Regions from separate parts of the Sphaerisporangium sp. NPDC088356 genome, predicted to be linked through region 2. Evidence: riboswitches for the same ligand, from Rfam matches in the RefSeq annotation. Region 2 holds a riboswitch; each other region holds the start of a gene.
What was found. A riboswitch is a leader RNA that binds a small molecule or an ion and turns the genes downstream of it on or off. The one in region 2 is predicted to bind thiamine pyrophosphate.
Positions count from the first base shown of each region.

Region 1 (7,258 bases), on a different contig from region 2:
GTGGGTGACCTGGCGGCGCATGGGCGACGTCCGGCCCCGGGCGCTGCGGCTGATGCCGTTCGGGACCATCCTGGTCGCGGCCTTCCTTCCGCTCGCCGCCGGGCTCTACCTGCTGGTGAGCACGGCCTGGACGGCCGCCGAGCGCGCGATCCTGTACCCCAAAGCGGCCTGATCCGCCGCCCTCGTGCCGATTGGGGTAGTTGCACGCCACTAACGTTGAATGTCGGAACGACGTGCTTCGAATCGGGAGGGCCGAACGATGAACGGTGCCGACAGCGAGGTCGGGCGGCTGGAGACGGTCATGCTCCACCGCCCGGGTGCCGAGCTCAAGCGGCTGACCCCCCGTAACAGCGACAAGCTGCTCTTCGACGGCATCCCGTGGGTCGGCAGGGCCCAGGAGGAGCACGACGCGTTCGCCCAGTCGCTGCGCGACCACGGGGTCGAGGTTCTCTACCTCACCGAGCTGCTCCAGGACACGCTGGAGTACGACTCCGCACGGCAGGAGATCATCCCTGCCGTGCTGGAGGAGCGCCAGCTCGGCGACAGGCTCGCGCAGCTGACGCGGGACCACCTGGAGGAGCTCGACCCCGAGGACCTCACCCAGACGCTGATCGCCGGGCTCGCCCGCGAGGAGCTGAAGACCGGCCGGGGCCTGGTGTACGGCCTGATGGACCGGCACGACTTCGTCATCGACCCCCTGCCGAACCTGCTGTTCACCAGGGACTCCAGCGTGTGGATCGGCGACCGGGTGGCCGTGACCAGCCTCGCCATGCCGGCCCGTACGCGAGAGAGCCTCCTGACCCGCCTGATCTACACCTACCACCCGAGGTTCGCCGGAGTGGACCACCTGTACGAGCCCTGGCTCGAACACGTGGAAGGCGGTGACGTGCTGCTGATGGCTCCAGGAGTCATCGCGGTGGGGACGGGCGAGCGTACGACGCCCGCGGGGGTGGAGCGCCTCTGCCGGCGTGTCTTCGAGGCCGGGCTGGCGCACACCGTGCTCGCGGTGCCGATCGCCCAACAGCGGGCCACCATGCACCTCGACACGATCTGCACGATGGTCGACGTGGACACCGTGGTCATGTATCCCCCGGTGGCCTACTCACTTCAGGCCTACACCGTGACCTCGATGGAGAACGGCGAGCTTCGCGTGTTCGAGCCTCGCCCGTTCCTGGAGGCGGCGGCCCAGGCCATGGGCATCGAGCGGGTCAAGGTCATCGACACCGGCCTCGACCCCGTCACGGCCGAGCGCGAGCAGTGGGACGACGGCAACAACACGCTCGCCCTGGCTCCGCGCGTCGCGGTCGCCTACGAGCGGAACGTGGAGACGAACGCGCGCCTGGAGGCCTCGGGGGTGAAGGTCATCCGTATTGCGGGCAGCGAACTAGGAAGCGGCCGGGGTGGCCCACGCTGTATGTCCTGCCCTATCAGCAGGGAACGTCTATCCACACTCGCGTAGGGCGCCCATTTCGGGCGTCCTAACTTGTGAATTAAGGACAGCGACCGGGGCGTGGAGAACCGCCCACACCGTGGTCATTTCACCGTCGTGGCGCACCCCCCAGCGCACGGCGAGGAACTCGACGATGCCGAGCCCCCGCCCGCCGAGCGAGGAGAGGGTCGGCCGTCCCGCACGGGGCTCCGTGGCCGCTCCTCCATCACTCACCGTGACCTCGAGATGTTCGTCAGCCCAGTCCCATGTGGCCTTGATCTGGCCTGATGGGAGCGGGTGGGCGTGACGCAACGCATTGCTCAGCAGCTCGCTCACCACAAGGACTGCGTCCTCTACCGCGGCGGCGAACACCCCCCATGCCTCGAGATCGGCGCTGAGACGCTGGCGTGCGACGGCGACGCTGGTCGGCGCATACGGCAACAGCACGACGCCCTCACTTCCCCGTTCTCCTGCATTTCCCCCTGAGGAAAACACATCCCAGTACGACCGAAATGCCCCGTTCGATGGTTCTGGAAACCGAGTGGCGATCATTGCTTGTGCAGATTCGACAATAGGTGAGTCCATCCGTGACCTGCTCGTTACCGGTTCGGTGTGTCGGATCCGATATAGGCCGGTGCGATGCCCAAGATGAATCGCATTCGGGTGCCTCCACCAGGCCGGGAATGCGCGGTCACCTCGCCACCCTGGGCGCGGGCGAGGCTGCGCGCGATGTAAAGTCCGAGCCCCACACCGCCGAACCTGCGGCGGTCGCCGCTGTCGGCCTGGACGAAGCGTTCGAATACGCGCTCGCGGTCGTCCGGCGCGATGCCCACCCCCTCGTCGTCCACCACGAGGACCACGTGATCGCTCTCGGCCCACGCGAGGACGCGGATCAACCCGCCGTCCGGCGAGTACTTGAAGGCGTTCTCCAGGAGCTGGCCGAGCAGGATGTCGGTCGCCAGGGCGTCGCCGTCGACCAGTGGCAGGTCACGGGGGATGTCCACCTCCACGCGGTGCCTGTCGGACAGGACCGGCATCCCCAGCGTGGCCGCGCGCACCCGTTCGCCCAGGTCGAAGCTCTCCACCTGGACCTTCAGCTCCTCGGCCCCGGCCCGCGCGCCGAGGAGCAGGTGATCCATGAGCTGGCCGAGCGCCTGTGCCCGCTCCGCGATGGTCCGTACGGCCGAACGGCGCTCGACGTCCGAGAGCTTGTCCCAGCGCGCGTCGAGCGTGCTGGCGAACCCCTGGACCACGGTGATCGGCGTGCGGAGCTCGTGGCTGGTGGTGGCGAGGAACAAATCCTTGGCCTCCTCCAGCTCCTTGGCCCGCGTGACGTCGCGGAAGTCGACCACGATCTCGGCGGTCTCGTTTATCTCGGCGCTGACCACGTCGAGCCAGCGGCCGCACGGAAGCTGGGTGGTGAGCTTCTCACCCGGCGCCGGCAGCGGGAACGGCGGCCGGGCACCGATCACCTCGTCGGCCCGCACCCCGGTCAGTTCCTCGGCCGCCGGGTTCCACTGGCGGACGAACCCCATGCCGTCGAGCACCGCGATGCCGTCCGCGCTCGCGTCGACGACCGCCCGCTCGTGGGCGCGCTGCCGCACGGCGTCCTGGTACGCCATCGCGTTGGCGAGCGCGATGCCGGCGTGCCCGGCCAGCAGTTCCAGCAGCTCAAGCTCGATGTGGCCGGCCTTGCGCTCGGCGAACAGCGCGTACAGCGCCCCGTACGGCCGCCCGCCGACCGCCGCGACGCCGAGCGCGATGGTGTGCAGTCCTGGCAGCTCCGACCAGATCAGGTCGTCGAGCACGGTCTGGTCGCCGGTCTCCAGCAGGACGGTCTTGCCGGTCCTGAGCAGCTTGCCGACGAGGCTCGTATGCAGGTCGGCGGTGGCGCCCCACAGCCTGTCGGGCAGCCCGTGCGTGCTGACCAGCCGCAGGCGGTCGTCCTCGATCAGCACGAAGCCGCCCGCGTCGGCCCCGGTCAGCTCGGTGAGGCTCCCGGCTATGCGGTCGAGCACGGGTGAGAGCTCAAGCTCGGCGTTGATGTCGCCGACCACGTCGGTGAGCCGCCGGACGAGCCTCGCCCTGCGGGCTCCCCGATCGCGGGCCGCCGAGTCGTTCTCCAAGGAGTGGTAGACGCTCACGTACCCGAGCAGCGCACCGGCCTCCGAGCGCAGCGCGCTCATGTCCACGCCCACGTCGACGAGCGAGCCGTCGCTGCGCAGGCGCTTGGTGCGCAGGGAGACCGGACCTCCGGTGCGGACCCGTTCGAGCACCGCGTTGTGCTCCACCACCAGTTCCTCGGGGACGAGCGGCGCCCTGCGCCCGATCATGTCGTCGCAGGTCCAGCCGAAAAGGCGCTCGGCGGCGGGGTTCCACACCAGGACGGAAAGGTCACGATCGAGGGCTACGACGGCATTGGGGGAACTCGCGAGGACAGCGCGGGCAAAGCCGTCATCGGCGTTCTCTACCCTGTTGTCACTCATGACCCCCATCGTGCCCGTTTTTGCAAGCGCGCCTTGGCACTTTCGATGTGCGAATCGTCGCATTCGTCGGGACCGTACCCTCTCGAGGCCTTCTACGGCGCGCGGCGCACGGCCGTCACGGTCGGTGGGAGCCTCCGCTCCGATACGCTGCCTGGTAGCGGGACCGGGAGGGGTGCGGCCATGTCGACAGGGGATCTCGAAGCCCTCGTGCGGGTGACCGCTCCCGGCTATGTGGGCGAGACCCCACCCGACATCGCGTTCGGGATGACCGACACCCCCGCCGGACGGCTGGCGCTCGCCGTCACCGCGCGCGGCGTGGTCGCCTGCAGCTACGAGAACGAGCACGTGGTCTTCGCGCGCATCACCCGGGAGATCGGCTCGTTCATCGGGCCCGACCCCCGGCGCCTCGATCCGATCCGGCGCGAGCTCGACGCGTACTTCTCCGGCAGGCTCCGGGCCTTCACCCTGCCCGTCGACCTCCGGCTGGCCACGCCGTTCGCCCGTACGGTGCTCCAGATGACGATGGCCGTGCCCTACGGAAGCGTCACGACATTTCCAGAAATCGCCGAGCGCATCGGGCGTCCCCAGGCGCTGCGCGCCATCGGCAACGCGCTGACCGCCAACCCCGTCTGCGTCATCGTCCCGTGTCACCGGGCGATCGAGTCGCCGGGGAATCCTGGAGGCTACGCCGGCGGCCTCGCCGCCAAGCAGTATCTTCTCCGCCTCGAAGACCCCGCCCGCTGAGCGCCCGCGCCAGCAGGGTCGCCAGGGCGGACACGATGAACGCGGCCAGCGCGGCGTTCATCCAGACCTGCCGCTCGAAGCCGATCGCGTCGCGAAGATCCGTCCAGACCGAGTCCCACCACGCCACCGTGGGCGTCGCCGTGACCAGCCAGTACGCCACGAACCCGAGCACCCAGGGCACGACCATCCCCCAGCGCGAGGGCGCCCCGGCCGAGGTGTCCCACCTGGCGGCCCCGCCCAGCACGAAGTAGTCGATCACCAGCACGGCGAACATCGGGACGAACACCGCGCCGATGACGCCGAGGAACGCCCCGTACGAATTCACGTCGGCGAAGAGCGCGATGACGGTGGTCAGCACGCCGACGCCGATCGAGAAGATGCGCCGGTCCACCCTCGGCAGGAGGTTCTGCAGGGACATCGCCGTGGAGTAGACGTTGGCGAACGACTGGTCGGCCTCCCTGAGCACGAGGATGCCGAAGAACAGGCCCCCGAGGGGCACCGCCACGAACGCGTCCCACACCCGGCCGGGGTCGTTCCCGACCAGGGCCAGCGCGAGTATGCCGATGACCAGGCACGCGACCTGGGCGATCGTGTAGCCGCTGACCACCCCCGCGAAGGCCGCCCGGCCGGACCGCGAGTGCCGCGCGTAGTCGGCCGCCACCGGCACCCAGGAGACCGACAGCGCGATCACGTAGTCGACCGCCGGGGCGAAGGCGCTCCAGTCGCCGCCCCCGAGAGTGGGGGCCTCGCGCAGCAGCGCCACGGCGAGCCACACCATCGCGACGACCACCCCCGCCGTCACGAAGCGGCGGAGCAGGCGGATGGCCCCCAGCGGCCGGATCGTCAGGGCGATCGTCAGCAGGCCCGCCGCCACCACCCAGACCCAGTACGGCACGGAGTCACCGAAGATCGCACGGGCCCCGGTGGCGATCACCCACAGCTCGAAGGCCCCCCAGCCGAGCATCTGGACGATGTTCAGGACCGTCGGGACGTACGACAGCCTGGCCCCGAACAGGCCGCGCAGCAGCACCATCGCCGGCGCGCCGGTGCGCGCGCCGGGCACCGCCGCCAGGCCGACCATCACGGTGCCAATCAGGCTGCCGACCACGGCCGCGAGGACGGCCGCGCCCAGGCTCAGCGGGACGTCGCCCAGCGGGTTGAGCAGGTACAGGGCCCCGGAGAAGCCGAGGAGGCTCACTCCGAGGTTGGCCCAGAAGGCACCCTGGTCGAGCAGGCCCAGCGTCTTCGGAGGGGCCTCGTCGAGGGTCAGGGGGACCTCGCCGACGGCGGATGTCATCGCACGCTCCCTACGCCGGCATTACCCGGACAGGTTCATGCGGTCGGCGGCGCGCCCAGCGTCACTGGGAACCGCCCTCTCAGCCCGGTTGCGCCCGAGCTCCCGCGGTATGGATTTTGACCGAATTATTACACCCCGTCGCTAGGCGACGAAGGGCTGCCCCCCGTTTTCGGCCACCATCGGGCGGCCGGCGGCGGCCCACGACTGCATGCCGCCCTCAATGTTGATCGCCTCGCGGCCCACGTGGTTGAGCCACGCGGCGGCCCTGGCGGACCTGCCGCCGACCCGGCAGACGACGTAGACCGGCACGCCCGCCGGGACCTCGTCGACCCTCTGCTGCAGCGCGCCCAGCGGGATGTGGACGGCCGTCGGGGCGTGCCCCGCCCGCCACTCATCGGGCTCGCGCACATCGAGCAGGAAGACGTCGTCGGGTACGGCCTTGGCCTCGATCTCTGGGACGTTCATGCCGTTCATTGTCCCCGCTCTACGAGTCTTTCCGCCCGCTAACGGAGGGTTGTCATCGCTAACCCAGCGTTGTTTTTCGGCGAGAGGCTACTTGAGCAGGCGGGACAGCCTGCGGTCGGCCAAGGGCTTCCCGCCGGTCTGGCACGTCGGGCAGTACTGCAGGGAGGAGTCGGCGAACGACACCTCCTTGATCGTGTCCCCGCACACCTCGCACTGCTGCCCGGCACGCCCGTGCACCCGCAGGCCCGACTTCTTCTCGGTCTTGAGATCCTTCGCGGCGATGCCGCGCGAGCGCTCGACGGCCGCGCGCAGCGTGCTGACGATCGACTCGTGCAGCCCCGCCACCGCGTCGTCGGTCAGCGACCCCGCGATCTTGAACGGGGACATCTTCGCGACGTGCAGCACCTCGTCGGAGTAGGCGTTGCCGATGCCGGCGATCACCTTCTGGTCGCGCAGGAGCCCCTTGATCCGGGTGCGGCTGCCGCCCAGGATGCCCTTCAGAACGTCGACGGTGAACTCGGGCGAGAGCGGATCGGGCCCGAGGCTCGCGATGCCGGGCACCTCGCCCGGGTCGCGGACGACGTAGACGGCGAGCCGTTTCTGGGTGCCCGCCTCGGTGAGCTCGAACCCGGGCTGCTCGCCGTCGTCGTCGGGCGCGAACCGCACGCGGACCGCCAGAGGGCCCTTGCCTGGACGGACGGGCTTCGCGCCCGAGAGGTCGTCCCGCCAGCGCAGCCAGCCGCCGCGGGCCAGGTGGGTGATGAAGTGGATCCCGTCGCAGTCGAGGTCGAGGAACTTTCCGTGCCGGGCGACGCCCGTCACCGCCAGCCCGGCCAG
Region 1 covers NZ_JBFBIK010000035.1:34,388-41,645, reverse strand. The annotation lists gene yidC (membrane protein insertase YidC) at 1-172, shown strand, start outside; gene AB0O34_RS15780 (arginine deiminase) at 260-1,459, shown strand; gene AB0O34_RS15775 (ATP-binding protein) at 1,442-1,876, opposite strand; gene AB0O34_RS15770 (PAS domain S-box protein) at 2,029-3,924, opposite strand; gene AB0O34_RS15765 (methylated-DNA--[protein]-cysteine S-methyltransferase) at 4,096-4,659, shown strand; gene AB0O34_RS15760 (cytosine permease) at 4,550-5,956, opposite strand; TPP riboswitch at 5,946-6,072, opposite strand; gene AB0O34_RS15755 (rhodanese-like domain-containing protein) at 6,098-6,430, opposite strand; gene AB0O34_RS15750 (DNA-formamidopyrimidine glycosylase family protein) at 6,509-7,258, opposite strand, start outside.
Region 1: another riboswitch for thiamine pyrophosphate. It lies ahead of AB0O34_RS15760 (cytosine permease); the one in region 2 lies ahead of thiO (glycine oxidase ThiO).

Region 2 (7,258 bases):
AGAAGTAGTCGACGCCTTCCTCGACCGCCGCCGCGGTGGCCTCCGCGTCGCTGTGGGTGGACCGCCCGATCAGGATGTCCGGCCCGAGCATCTGGCGCGCCACGGCCACGGGAAGGTCGTCCTGCCCGAGGTGCAGCACGTCGGGGCGCGCGGCGTAGGCGATGTCGGCCCTGTCGTTGACCGCGAGCAGGGCCCCGTGCCTGTCGCAGGCAGCGCGGAACACCTCAAGGAGCGCGAGCTCCTCGCGGGCCTCCAGGCCCTTCTCGCGCAACTGGACGATGTCCACGCCGCCCGCGAGGACGGCGTCGAGGAACTGGTCGAGGTCGCCCTGGCGGCGGCGCCCGTCGGTGCAGAGGTAGAGCCTGGTGTCAGAAACCGAGCGCCTGGGCACGCCTCTTCACCTCGGTGTGGCGGCCCGCGGCGATCGCGTCGATCGGAGCCCCCGGCAGGGAGTCGTCGGCGGTGAACAGCCACCGCAGGGCCTCGACGTCGTCGTAGCCCGCGTCGGACAGGACCGTCAACGTGCCTGGCAGGCCCTTCACCACGTCGTCCGCGGCGATGAAGGCGGCGGGGACCTCGGGCTCGGAGCCGCCCCGCCGGACACCGATGAGCCTTTTGTCCTTGAGAAGCTGCTTGGCACGCCCGGCACTCAGCCCGAGCCGCCTGCCCACTTCCGTGAGGGGGAGCCACTCTCCCACCAACTGGTCGGTTTCCCGGTCGATCTGCGCAACAGAAAGCGTCACGGAACCACAACTACCACGTCGCGCCTCTTCTCAAACACCCCGCAGGGGGTCACAAGCAGTCGCGCAAGGGTACCGAGGGGTCCATCGCGCGATCCACATCGAGCCTTTGCCCGCCCTCGACGATGCGGCGGCCCTGCACCAGGTCACGGGGACGGTCGACCGTAAGGATAGCGGCCAGCCGGTGGTCGTCGGTCAGCCAGCACGCCGCCCACTTGCGGTCGGTCGCCGGGTCGCCGCGCAGGACCAGCCGGGCGCCGTCGTGGTGGCCGGCGTACTGCAGCATGCGGCCGAACTGCTCGGACCAGAAATAGGGAACCGGGTCGTAGACGGCGGTCTCGCCGAGGAGCGTGGCCACCGCGGTCTCGGGGGCGTTCAGCGCGGTGTCCCAGTGCTCGACCCGCATGCGGCGGCCGAAGCGGCGCGACCACCAGTTCGCGCAGTCGCCGACCGCCACGATGCCCTCCATCGAGGTGCGCAGGTGCTCGTCGACCAAGACGCCGTTGTCGATCTCGACGCCGGAGCCCGCGAGCCACCCGACGGTGGGGCGCACGCCGACGCCGGTCACCACCACGTCGGCGGGGATCCATGAGCCGTCCATCATGGTCAGGCCGCCCGGGTCGACCGAGCCGACCATCGTGCCGAGCCTGAGGTCGATGCCGGCCTCGGCGTACCAGGGCACGGTGCGCCCGCCGACCTCGGTGCCGAGGGCTACGGCGAGCGGCGACTGGGCGGCCTCGACGACGGTCACCGCGCACCCGGCGCGGCGCGCCGCCGTGGCGACCTCGGCGCCGATCCAGCCCGCGCCGACGACCACCACGTGGGCCTTGGGGACCAGCAGTTCGCGCAGGGCGAGGGCGTCGTCGATGGTGCGGAGCACGTGCTGGGTGCCCTCGCCGCGCAGCCTGATGGGCGAGGCGCCGGTGGCGATGATCAGGCCGTCGTACTCGAGCTCGCCCTCTGTGGTCTCGAGCGCGCCCTGGCGCAGGCCCTTGGCCGACACGCTGGTGCGCAGGTCGACGTCGAGGGCGCCGAGGTCGGAGTCGACGACCGTGGAGTCCAGGTCGCCGAGCAGCACGGCCTTCGACAAGGGTGGACGATCGTAGGGGCGATGGTTCTCATCTCCGACCAGAGTGACGCGCCCTCGGTAACCGCGCGCCCGCAGCGCCTCGACACTCCGTACGCCGGCCAGTCCGGCTCCGACCACCACGACATGATTCACATCCTGACCCTAAGCGGCCAGCCGGGTAACTCGCCAACGGCGATTTGGTAACGAATTGGCTCACTATCGCACACAGCCAGTGATGAGAACACTCAAGCGGGTGCGCAAGCCGTATGGAGGCAGGAATAGGCTGGTGCCGTCAGCACGCGCGGGAGTCCGGCGAGACCGGGCTGAGAGGAGGGCTCACGGCCCTCGACCGCTAGAGACCTGATCCGGATCATGCCGGCGAAGGGAGCGGGACCTTGGTGGACATGCCGAATGTGCGAGATGTCGTGGTGCCGTCGGCCGAAAAGACGCCACACTCCGGCCCACCGTCCGAGGCGCCGCGCACCGGCGGGCCGTACGGGAAGGCGCCGCACGCGGACGTGATCGTCGTGGGCGGGGGCGTGGTCGGCCTGTCGGTCGCCTGGCGCGCCGCCCAGCGCGGGCACGCCGTGACCGTGGTCGACCCGGCGCCCGGGTCGGGCGCCTCACACGCGGCGGCCGGGATGCTCGCCCCGGTGAGCGAGGTCACCTACACCGAGGAGCCCCTGCTGCGGCTGGGCCTCGCGTCCCTCGCCCTGTGGCCCGGCTTCGCCGCCGAGCTGTCCGGCGAGGCGGGGATGGACGTCGACCACCGCACCGACGGCACCCTGGACGTCGCCTTCGGCGCGGACGACCTCGCGGCGCTCGGCGAGCTGGCCGGCTTCATGGAGAAGCTGTCGCTCCCGGTGGAACGCCTGACGGGACGCGAGTGCCGCCGCGCCGAGCCGATGCTCGCCCCTTCGGTCCGTGGCGGCGTCCTCGCGCCGGGAGACGCCTGGGTGGATCCGCGCCGGGTGACGGCCGCGCTGCTCGCCGCGCTGTCGCGGCGGGGCGTCGGCGTGGTGGCCGACCGCGTCACGGGCTTCGCCGTCGAGGGTGACGCGGTGCGCGGGGTACGGCTGGCGCGAGGCGGGGCGATCGCCGCGGACCGGGTCGTCCTGGCCGCCGGGGCGTGGTCGGGATCGTTGGACGGCCTGCCCCCGGAGGTCCTGCCGCCGGTGCGCCCGGTCAAGGGCCAGATCATGCGGCTGCGCGGCGCTCCGGGGTTCCTCGGCCGCTGCGTGCGCGGGGTGGTCCACGGGTCCAGCGCGTACATGGTGCCGCGCGGCGACGGGGAGATCGTGCTCGGCGCCACGCAGGAGGAGATGGGGTTCGACACCCGCGTGACCGCCGGGGCCCTGTGGGAGCTGCTGCGCGACGCGCGCGAGCTCGTACCGGGCATCACCGAGCTGGAGGTGACCGACCTGTCCGCCGGCCTGCGTCCGGGGACCCCCGACAACCTCCCGGTCATCGGGCGGACGGCCCTGGCGGGGCTCGTGCTGGCCACCGGCCACCACCGTGGCGGCGTCCTGCTCTCTCCCCTGACCGCCGATCTCGTCGCCGGGGAACTGGCCCTGGGCGACGACCTCGGCCCCGTCCTGCCTCCCTGCCACGATCCGGCGGGACGGCCCGGCCCGTCCTTCACGGCGATCTGCTCGCCCCTGCGGTTCGGCGGGGCACGGCACCAGGACACCACCGACCCCCACCGATGGACGAAGGAGGAACGGGGCTCCTACCCCGGCGGCCGGCCGGGGTCTGCCGCCCCGGAAGCGCGATGAGAGTGACGATCAACGGCGCCCCCCACGACCTGCCCCCCGGGACCACCGTGGCGCAGGCCATACAGACGCTGACCTCGGCCGTGGCCGGGGTCGCGGTCGCGCTGAACGACGAGGTCGTACGGCGGGGCGCGTGGCAGTCGACCCCGCTCGGCGAGAACGACCGCGTCGAGGTCCTGACGGCGGTGCAGGGTGGCTGACGAGCGCGAGGAGACCCCCATCAGAGTCGCCGGCGAGCGGGACGCGGACCCCATGGACGACACGCTGATCCTCGGCGGCGAGAAGTTCGGCTCGCGTCTGATCATGGGAACGGGCGGCGCCCCGTCCCTGGAGGTGCTGGACCAGGCGCTGGCCGCGTCCGGCACCGAGATCACCACGGTAGCCATGCGGCGGCTGGACCCGGCCTCCAGGGGGTCGGTGCTCGACGTCCTGCGCGACCGGGGCGTGCGGGTGCTGCCCAACACCGCGGGCTGCTTCACGGCAGGCGAGGCGGTGCTGACCGCGCGGCTGGCCCGCGAGGCGCTCGGCACCGACTGGGTGAAGCTGGAGGTCATCAACGACGAGCGCACCCTGCTGCCGGACCCGATCGAGACCTTCGACGCGGCCGAGCGGCTGGTGGCCGACGGGTTCGTGGTGCTGCCCTACATCGGGGACGACCCGGCGCTCGCGCGGCGGCTGGAGCAGGCGGGGTGCGCGGCCGTGATGCCCCTGGGCGCGCCCATCGGCTCGGGGCTCGGGATCCGCAACCCGCACAACATCGAGCTCATCGTGGAGGCGGCGGGCGTTCCCGTCATCCTGGACGCCGGCATCGGCACGGCGAGCGACGCGGCCCTGGCGATGGAGCTCGGATGCGACGCCGTCCTGCTCGCCAGCGCGGTGACGCGGGCCCGCAGGCCGGGACTGATGGCGGCGGCGATGCGGGACGCCGTCACCGCGGGCCGCAGGGCGCGCCTAGCGGGCAGGATCCCCCGCCGCCGGTACGCTGAGGCGTCCTCGCCGGCCATCGAACCGGCCGGCGCAGAGCCATCAACCCCTTCGTGACGGGAAAACATGTCGGCATCGGTTTGGGATGTGCTTGCCCTGCCCCTGGCAAACCGCCCGTAAACTCACTCCCGTGGACACGACGGTTGCGGACCCCCTTGTAGGGCGGCTGCTGGACGGGCGCTATCGCGTTGAGTCCCGGATCGCCCGGGGTGGCATGGCCGCCGTCTACCTGGCCCTGGACATCCGGCTCGACCGCACGGTGGCTCTGAAGGTGATGCACCGATCGCTGGCCGAGGACCCCGACTTCGTGCGGCGATTCATCGGCGAGGCCAAGTCGGTGGCCAGCCTGTCGCACCCCAACGTGGTGCACGTCTTCGACCAGGGCACCGACGGAGACCACGTCTACCTCTCGATGGAGTACGTCCCGGGGCGCACCCTGCGCGACGTGCTCCGCGAGAGGAAGCGCCTGCCGGCCCGCGAGGCCCTGGAGATCATGATCCCGGTGCTGGCCGCGCTCGGCGCGGCCCACCAGGCGGGCATGGTCCACCGGGACGTCAAGCCCGAGAACGTCCTGCTGACCGACGACGGCCGGGTCAAGGTCGTCGACTTCGGGCTGGCCCGGGCCATCGAGGCGGGCAACCAGACCCGCACCGGCGTCATGATCGGCACGATCGCCTACATGTCGCCCGAGCAGGTCACCGCAGGGGTCGCCGACGCGCGCAGCGACGTCTACGCCGCCGGGGTCATGCTGTTCGAGCTGCTGACCGGGCACCAGCCCTACCAGGGCGACAACCCCATGTCGGTGGCCTACAGGCACGTCCACGACCGGGTGCCCGCGCCGTCCTCGCTGGCGGGGGACATCCCGCCCGTGCTCGACACGCTGGTGCTCTCGGCGACCGACCGCGACCAGAACCGGCGGCCGGCCGACGCCACCGCGCTGCTCGTCGCGGCCGTGGACGCCCACCGCGTGCTGCCGCGCGACATGGGACCGCAGCGCCCGCCCACCGGGGCCGCCGCCCCGGGGCCGGCGGCCGCGCACCAGATGGGCGCCCCGCCCGCGAACCCGACCCTGATCCACTCGCAGACCGAGATGCTCACCGCCCCGGCGGTCAGGGCCGCGGTGGCCGAACGCCCGAAGCGCTCGGGTTTCCGGCCCAACTGGTTCATCGTCGCGCTGGCGATCTTGATGATCGGCGCGATCGGGGGCACGGGCTGGTGGTTCTCCGAGGGCCGCTACACCAAGATCCCCGACCTGGCCGGGCTGAACGTCACGATCGCCAAGTCCGAGGCCGAGAAGCAGGGCTTCGAGGTCAAGATCGGTACGCCCGAGCACGACAAGGAAGTGGCCGAGGACAAGGTCCTGCGCACCGACCCCGAGCCGGGCAAGGAAGTGCTCGCCCAGTCGAGGATCACGCTGATCCCCTCCGCCGGACCCGTCAAGATCGCGGTGCCGAACGTCGTCAACCTGTCCGAGGCCGATGCCCGGGCCAAGATCTCCGACGCCGGCCTCACCGCAGGCACCGTCAGCCGGGTGCCCAGCGACACCGTGCAGCGCGGCCTCGTGCTGCGTACGAACCCGCAGGTCGGCACCAAGGTCAAGGAGGGCAGCCGGGTGCAGCTCGTGCTGAGCGCCGGGCAGCTCATGCCCGACGTCAGCGAGATGCAGTGCGACCAGGCCGAGGCGTTCCTGCGGCAGAAGGGGTTCAACCCCACGATCGTGCAGCAGACCGACAACGCCCAGCCGGGTACGATCATCGCCCAGGACCCGGCCGCGCGCGCCGAGGTCACGGCAGGGCAGGGCGTGCAGCTCACCTGCTCCAAGGGGCCGGACACCGGCTTCCACTGGCCCTGGGAGAACCCCGACAACGTCCAGCCGGGCCAGGCGCTGGTGGCCATCCCCGACGTCCGGTTCAAGAACGTCGGGGACGCCACCCGCGAGCTCCGCGCGGCCGGTTTCAAGGTGCGGGTGCGCAGGATCGCGGGCGCGGGCTCGGTGGTCGCCGAGAACCCTTTGGGCCAGGCCCCGGCGGGCACCCGCATCACGATCTGGCACTGACCCCGCGCTCGGGCGGTCTCTCGGAGTGAGGGAGCCGTCCTACCGGCCGTGAGGCGTGCCGTGGAGGCGGAGGCGGCCCATCCCGCCGTCGGGGTAGATGTCGAGGCGTACGTGCGTCGCCACTCGGTCACCGGGCAGGCGGAACCTGTGGCGGGTGTCCGGCTGGAGCCGGGTGCGGGGAAGCAGCTCGAACCACTCGGCGTCCTCCCCCGGCGGCCCGCCGCGGACGTCCGCGCCCATCAGGCAGGCCGCGCCCGGGGCGTTGTACACCAGGTTGGTGGTGTCCAGCTCGGCGACGCGCGCGACGCCCGGCACCGCCAGCCGTACGACCAGCCAGTCGTTGCCGCCGTCGCGGCGGCGGGCCGTCTCCCATCCCTCGGCCTGGTGCCGGGGCAGCCCGGGGGCGATGACGTTCGCCGGCGAGGAGTAGAACTCGTCCGAGCAGCCGGTGACCACGGCGCCGTTCTCCAGGGCGGCGAGGTCCACGGTCATGCCCTCGTACAGCGCGAGGCCGGGCACCACCTCGCCGTGGACGCGCAGCCGCGAGACCCCGCCGTCGGGGAAGATGTTCAGCCGTACGTGGGTGAACCGGCGGCCGTCGCCGACGGTGAACTCGTGCGAGGCGTCCCCGCCCAGG
Region 2 covers NZ_JBFBIK010000112.1:9,275-16,532, forward strand. The annotation lists gene thiE (thiamine phosphate synthase) at 1-391, opposite strand, end outside; gene AB0O34_RS29615 (Rv2175c family DNA-binding protein) at 369-743, opposite strand; gene AB0O34_RS29620 (FAD-dependent oxidoreductase) at 793-1,962, opposite strand; TPP riboswitch at 2,101-2,213, shown strand; gene thiO (glycine oxidase ThiO) at 2,214-3,584, shown strand; gene thiS (sulfur carrier protein ThiS) at 3,581-3,781, shown strand; gene AB0O34_RS29635 (thiazole synthase) at 3,834-4,622, shown strand; gene pknB (Stk1 family PASTA domain-containing Ser/Thr kinase) at 4,696-6,621, shown strand; gene alc (allantoicase) at 6,661-7,258, opposite strand, start outside.

Region 3 (7,258 bases), on a different contig from region 2:
CCTACGTCGCCGGCAAGCGCGTCCGCGTCTCCGGCATTCCGGAGGCCGTCAGCCTCGTCCGCGAGCACAACGCCTCCTCCGAGATCAACGACGCGTACGTCTGGGTCGGGCTGCACGAGCCGGAGGCCCCCGAGGTCGAGTGGCTGGCCGAGGTCTTCGGGCTGCACCCCCTGGCCGTCGAGGACGCCATCAAGGCCCACCAGCGCCCCAAGGTCGAGCGTTACGGAGACTCCCTCTTCGTCGTCCTCAAGACCATCGCCTACCTCGACCACGACGAGCTGACCGCCTCCAGCGAGATCATCGCCACCGGCGAGATCATGGTGTTCGTCGGCCCCGACTTCGTGGTCACCGTGCGCCACGGCGAGCACTGCCCGCTCTCCGAGGTCCGAGGCCGCCTTGAGGACAAGCCGAAGCTGCTGGCCCGCGGGCCGGCGGGCGTGCTCCACGCCATCGCCGACTTCGTCGTCGACAAGTACCTCTCGGTCGCCGACCTGATGCAGGCCGAGCTTGAGGAGGTCGAGGCCGCCGTCTTCGCCGACGTCAGCTCGCGGGACATCGGCCGCATCTACCAGCTCAAGCGCGAGATGATCGAGATGAAGCGCGCCGTGACGCCGCTCCAGACGCCGCTCGGAGCTCTGCCGTCGCGCCGCATGATCCCCTCCGAGATGCGCGAGTACTTCCGTGACGTCGTCGACCACCTCTCACGGGTCTGCGAGCAGGTGGAGTCGTCGAACGAGCTGTGCAACTCGATCCTGCAGGCCGCGCTCGCGAGGTCCAACGCCCTCGCCAACGAGGACATGCGCAAGATCTCCGCGTGGGTGGCCATCATCTCGGTGCCCACGATGATCGCCGGCATCTACGGCATGAACTTCAAGCACATGCCCGAGCTGTCGGCCATGTGGGGCTATCCCCTCGTGATCGGCGTCATGCTCGTCATCTGCTCCCTCCTCTACCGAGGCTTCCGCCGCAACGCCTGGCTCTGACCGCTCCGCCGGCAATCCTGAAGTCACATCGCTTCCGGCAGGCGCCGGCGCCGGGCAGCCCGCCGTTGACGCCGCCGACCGGCCCCGGCACGCCCGAGGCGGTGCAGGTGGTTCAGCAACTGCGTGCTGCTGCGCTGGGCCGCCGTCTCCGACCTGCCCCTCCCGCCCCGGAGGGCACGCGACACGGCTCCTATCCGATCCCAGTTACCAGTTGCATGCATCGCTAGACAGAGGTAACCTACAGCTGTAGTTGGAGGTTTTCTGCTACACCGACAAGCGAGGAGGTTCCGGAGATGCTGTTGACGTCGATCGACCCGTTCGTTCAGGAAGTCGAGCGCCAGTTTGATCGCCTCACCCGTGGCGCCCTCACTTGGGGAGAGGGAAGCGCCCAGGGGGCCATGCCGCTCGACGGCATCCGCAGGAAGGACGACGTGGTCCTGCGCTTCGATCTTCCCGGCATCGACCCCGACTCGATCGAGGTCACCGTCGACCGCGGCGTGCTCACGGTCAGCGCCAGCCGCCAGGAGGAGCTGTCGGAGGACGACCGGCTGTTCGTGCGCGAGCGCGTCATGGGCACCTTCACCCGGCGCGTCTACCTCTCCGAGCACCTCGACAGCGACCGCGTCGACGCCGCCTACCACAACGGGGTGCTCCAGATCCGCATCCCCGTGCTGGAGAAGGCCAAGCCACGCAAGGTCGAGATCCAGCGCGGCGACACCAGGGCGATCCGCGCGTGAGGTGACCGCGAGCGATGGGCCGGTGCCGCTACGGGCGCCGGCCCGTTCACCATGGAGGCACACATGTCCAGGTTGCCCATCGACGACAACCACGCCCCGCTGTACTCCATGGGCCAGGTCGCCGGCATGCTCGACGTCCAGCAGGCCTTTCTGCGCCGCCTCGACGAGTTCGAGGTGGTCCGCCCGCAACGCTCCTCGGGCGGCCAGCGCCGCTACTCGCGCGCCGACATCAACCGCGTCCAGTACGTCGCGGAGCTGACCGGGGAAGGCATGACGCTGATCGCGATCCGCCGCATCCTGGAGCTGGAACAGCAGGTGAAGGCACTGAAGAAGGAGCTGGAGGCGACACGCCGGCTCCTGCCTCCCAAGGAATGAAACCCCGGAAAGGCCTCGGTGGGCCGCCCGATCACCACGTGTGACGGGCGGTCCTCCGAGGGAAGCCGCCGGCGTGGGTGCCGGTGGCCGTCCAGCGCGGGACGCGCGCTACGGGGTCAGTACGATCTTTCCGGCGACGGTGCCGGACTCGGCCAGCCGCAGAGCGTCGGCGACGCGGATGAGCGGCAGCCGCACGGCGATCTGGGCGGTGACCTCACCGCGCTGGAGTGCCGCGAAGACCTTGGTGAGGTCGGCGCGCAGCCGGGACCTGAACCGGTTCTTGGCCAGGGCCCGCCCGGCCCAGACGTTGAAGAAGTAGGCGCGGCGGCCGTTGGGCAGCGCGTTCCACAGCCACACCCGGCCGAGCAGCTTGAGCACGGGGCCACTGCTTGGATCCCTGGTCGTCCCGGGTGGAGGCGCTGCCGTACGAGACGAGCGTGCCGCCGGGCGCGAGCAGGCGCCAGGAGCCGACGACGCCGCGGCCCCCGACGTGGTCGAAGACGGCGTCCACCCCGCCGGGGGCGAGCTCGCGGACGCGCGCGGCGATGTCCCCGGTGCGGTAGTCGACCGGAAGGACGCCGCGCTCCCGCAGGGCGTCGTGGTGGCGCGTGGACGCTGTGCCGATCACCTTCACGCCGGCGGCCCGCGCCAGCTGAATCAGGATCGAGCCCACGCCGCCGTTGGCGCCGTGCACCAGAATGGTCTGCCCGGCGCGGACGCGTGCCTTGCGGTGCAGCATCTGCCAGGCGGTGATGCCGTTGACCACCGCCGCGCCGACTCCTTCGGGGACCTCCGCGACACCGTTCGAGACGCACCTCGAAGACCACCGGCACTGGGCGGACGGCCACCCCGCCCCGCCCGCGGCCCTCCACCGGGCACTGACCTTCTGGACCCGGCTGCACGGCGTCCTGTCCCTGGAACTCGCCGGCCACTTCACCGGAATGGGATTCGACCCCACGCTGCTGTTCACCGCCGAACTGGACGACCTCCCGGCCCACTGACCACACCGAACCCCTGCCAGAACGGCCCGTGCACGGTTTCCACGCCCACACGATGCGCCGCTTCCGGGCCGATCCGGGCGCTTCCTGCCAGGGTGCCTCGTCCTTCTGGAGGGCGCCCGCGCTGTCTGTGTCAGATGGGCCAGGACTCCTGGTGCCAGGCGGCGTTCCAGAACATCCATTCGTAGCGGGAGGTGGTGACGAAGTGGTCCTGGGCTCGGCGGCGCTGGCGAGAGGTGGCCTCGTCCCCTGCCCGGTCGGTCAGGGCGACCACCCGGCGGACGACGCTCTGGAAGGCCTCGTCGCCGTAGGTGGCGATCCACCGCTGGTAGAGCGGATCGGGCGACGACTTGGCCAGCAGGGCCTCGCCGACACGGGCGTAGATCCAGTAGCAGGGCAGCACCGCGGCGAGGCCGTCGAGGAACGACCCGCCGTACACCGTGGCCAGCAGATAGCTCGTGTACGCGCGGGTGGTCGGGCCCACCGGCAGCTCCGCGGCCTGTGCCGGGGAGCCGCGCAGCTCGGCCATGAACTCCGCGTGCATCTCCTGCTCCGCCGCGATCGCCCCCACCGCGTCGCCCGCGAAGGCCCGTACGTCGTCCTCGGTCGGCGCCTTGGCCGCGCACAGGGCGAGCGCCCGCGCGTAGTCCCGCAGGTAGTGCGAGTCCTGCACCACGAAGTGCCGGAAGGCCTCACGCGGGAGCGTGCCGTCGACCAGCCCGGTGATGAACGGGTGGTCCAGGATCGCGCTGTAGATGGGGCCGATCGCCTCCCACAGCTCTTCGCTGTACGGGCGCGCGTGCTCGAACGTCGTCATCGAACAACTCCCTACGCCGGCATGACCCGGTCAGGTTCGAGCGGTCTGCGGCCGCGTCAGCCGCACTCTCAGCCCGGTGCGCCGGACTCCCGCGTTCTGTCCGACCCGAGATTAGCGCGTACGGCTCCCGGCTCCACCCGCTAGGGGACGATCACCAGCTTGGGGCGCTGGTCACGGATGCCCAGCAGCTCTCGGACGCGGGCGAGCGGCCAGGCGAGCTGGGTGGCGAGCGTGGCCATGGTGAGGTCGGTGTCCGCCGCCGCCAGGTCGAAGGCCTGCCGTAGGAGCACCGGGTGCTCTCCCGGGTAGCCGGTGATGGGCTCGCTGGCGAAACCCGGCTGGTCGCGGAGGGCGCCGAGACGCTGGTACGCCCGGCTGGCCGAGGAGTCGGAGAGCAGGCCGACCTCGCGGCAGCGGTAGAGCAGGGAGCTGATCGAGACCCCCCACACGTGCTTGAGCTCGGCCAGCCGGCGCAGGTCGAGGCGCCGGGGAAGCTCGAGCAGGATGCTGTCGCGCGGGGTCAGGAACTCGGCCGCGAAGGTGTCGGCCTCGCGCTCCTGCTGGACGTCGCCGGCGGCGGTGTCGCCGTGCAGGACGAGATGGCCCAGCTCGTGGGCGGCGGTGAAGCGGTAGCGATGGATGTCGTCGAAGCGGTTGGCGGTCAGCACGACGATCGGCCGGGGCAGCTGCGAGGTCGAGAAGGCGTCGACCGTGGTGGCGTCCTCGTCGGGCGGGGGAAGCACCACGACGATGCCATGGGCCTCCATGTGGCGGACGAGATGCGAGATCGGCCCGGTGCCGAGCCCCCAGTGCCGTCGCAGCTCGCGGGCGGCGGCGGCCGGGTCGCGTGGCAGCTCGACCCCGGAGTGCACCTCGCCGCCCGAGAACCCCGGAAGGTCCACGTGCGGCAGCCGTACGCGCTTCTCCAGCGCGTGGGTCAGCTCCCAGACCTGCTCGACGAACGCGACGGCCTTGGCCCGCTGGTGGACGCGGGTGGAGCGGAGGCTGCGGAAGTGCGCCATGGACCCGTCGAGCTTGGCGTGCGGCCGGCCCGACAGGAAGAACGCCAGGGGAACGCCGAGGGCGTCCGCGAGGCGGGGGATGAGGTCGGGCCGGGGATGGGTCATGCCGGTCTCGTACTGCCCCACCGCCGCCGGGGTGACGCCCACCCGTTCGGAGAGGTCCTTCTTGGTCATGCCCGCCAGCCGCCGGGCCTGGGTCAGCCGCGCCTGGTCGAAGGCGTCGGCCACCGCCTGCGGGCTCGGCCCGCCGCGCCCGGCGCCGCCGGAGGGGTCGAAGAGACGAATCTGGCCGCCGTCGCTCCTGCGGCTCTTACGGTCGCTCATCGGCGTCGGCGATCGGCTGGTCGTCGGTGGTCTCGCTGTTCACGGGGAAGATCATCGCATTCTGGCGCTCGACCACGGGGCGGCGCACCAGGGTGAGGTCGGGCTCTGCGCCGCGGTCGAAGCGCGCGGCCACGTCGGGCTCGGTCGCCGGGAGGCCCTGCGACACCCACGGCAGGGCGGTGAGCAGGGGGATCTGCTCGCAGTGGAGCCACTGGATCCGGCCCATGTCGTCGATCAGCTCGGCCTCTCCCCAGTAGAGCTTCAACAGGCTGGCCTGCGCGTTCGCGGCGTAGGCGACGGGGATGAGCCGCGTGTCGCCCGGGAGCCGCGCGAGGAGGGGCCGCGCGGCGGACAGCTCGGCGAGCTGGGCCTCCTCGTCGTCGCCGGCGAGGGCGAGATCGAGCACTTCCTGGTGGTAGGTGGTCTTGGGGCCGAAGCGGGTGAAGAGCTCGCGTACGAGCGCGGAGACGCGCCCGTCGCTGACCCGCGCCTCGCTGATCGGAGTCGTGTCGTCCTCGGCGTAGCGGAAGGGCAGGAGCAGGTTGCCGTTGAGCACGACGAGGTGGTGGGGCGAGCCGTACGGCCGGACGACCTGGAACCCCGGGTCGTTCTTGAAGCCGTCGACGAGCGCCTCGTAGCGTCGCGCCATGAGGGTGGACCCGTAGGCGTACCGTTTGTCGCTTCTGGAGGACTTCTGGGCATCCTGGGCGTTCCCGGCGGCCTCCAGGAGGGACGCGGCGAGCTGCCCCCGCACGGACGCGGCGCGCTCCCCGAACCGCTCGGCCGCCCAGCTCGAAATCTGTGGCTCCTCGTGCATTGGTGACCTCCCGTACGCGGCGCCCTGACCTCAGGTGATCGATGCTGCCACTTCAGTTCTCCGCACGATACTCCCGCGAGCACTCCAGTTGATGTTGGGACTCGCCGGAAACCGCCGAAAACGTCAGGCGGGCGCGTGGCGGAGTGCGGCGGCGGGCTCGGGGAGGGGGAGGCCGCGCCGCGCCCACAGCTCGCGCATCCGGTCGGGGTAGTCGGTGACGATGCCGCCGACGCCGAGGTCGATCATCCGCGACGCCTCCTCGGGGTCGTTGACCGTCCACACCGCGACAGGAAGCCGGGCCTTCGCCGCCTGGGCCATCAGCTCCTCGTCGACCAGCACCAGGTCGGGGGACAGGGTGGTGGCCCCGATCGAGGCGGCCGCCGCGGCGATGTCCCCGCCGAAGTCCCCCTTGTGGTCGAGGCCGAGCCACTCGGGCTGGAGCGTCGCCTTCTCGACCAGGGCGTAGCGCGTGGCCACGAGATCTCTGGCGATGCGCAGGATGCGCCAGTCGAAGCTGAGGATCGCCGCGCCGTCCAACCGGTTGTGCCGGTCGAGCTCGGCCACGACCAGCTCGGTCAGCCGCCGCGGATCAACAGACAGGTCGGGCCGGGTCGGGTCGGACTTCAGCTCGACGTTCAGCCGCACGCCGTCGGCGCCGTACGCGCCCACCAGGCCGAGCACCGCGCCGAGCGTGGGCACGCGCGTGCCGGGGATCGAGACCTGGGTGCGGACGAATCGGTCGGTCTTGCTCTTCGGGTGGCGCACGCCGACGTCGAGGGTGCGCAGCTGGGCGAGGGACAGGGAACGGATGGGCTTGCCGACGTAGGGGAACGCGGGGTCCCCGGGCGTCGCGGGGACGGTGTCCGCGCTGGTGACGGCCGACACGGTCAGGTCGTGGGTGAGCACGAGCTGCCCGTCGGCGGTCAGCGCGACGTCGAACTCGATCGCGTGGACGCCGAGCTCCAGCGTGTAGGCCATGCCCGGGAGGGTGTTCTCCGGGCGTAGACCCCGCGCCCCCCGGTGGCCGTGTATCTCCACCTGCACAATGGCGCACCCTATCGTTCGCGTGCCTCGGCCATGTTCAGGCGGGGCCGCGCGGGTCCCTCCGTGCCGATGCCCATCTCAGCCGGTGTCCGGATCGTTCGGTTAACGGAGGCGATGAGCAAGGGCCTGCCGGTCGTCAGC
Region 3 covers NZ_JBFBIK010000003.1:91,951-99,208, reverse strand. The annotation lists gene corA (magnesium/cobalt transporter CorA) at 1-983, shown strand, start outside; gene AB0O34_RS02530 (Hsp20/alpha crystallin family protein) at 1,277-1,720, shown strand; gene AB0O34_RS02525 (MerR family transcriptional regulator) at 1,784-2,095, shown strand; gene AB0O34_RS02520 (zinc-binding dehydrogenase) at 2,204-2,473, opposite strand; partial or broken gene AB0O34_RS02515 (zinc-binding dehydrogenase) at 2,565-2,834, opposite strand; gene AB0O34_RS02510 (TetR-like C-terminal domain-containing protein) at 2,854-3,096, shown strand; gene tenA (thiaminase II) at 3,227-3,910, opposite strand; TPP riboswitch at 3,902-4,013, opposite strand; gene AB0O34_RS02500 (XRE family transcriptional regulator) at 4,051-5,256, opposite strand; gene AB0O34_RS02495 (hypothetical protein) at 5,243-6,073, opposite strand; gene AB0O34_RS02490 (glycerophosphodiester phosphodiesterase family protein) at 6,197-7,117, opposite strand.
Region 3: another riboswitch for thiamine pyrophosphate. It lies ahead of tenA (thiaminase II); the one in region 2 lies ahead of thiO (glycine oxidase ThiO).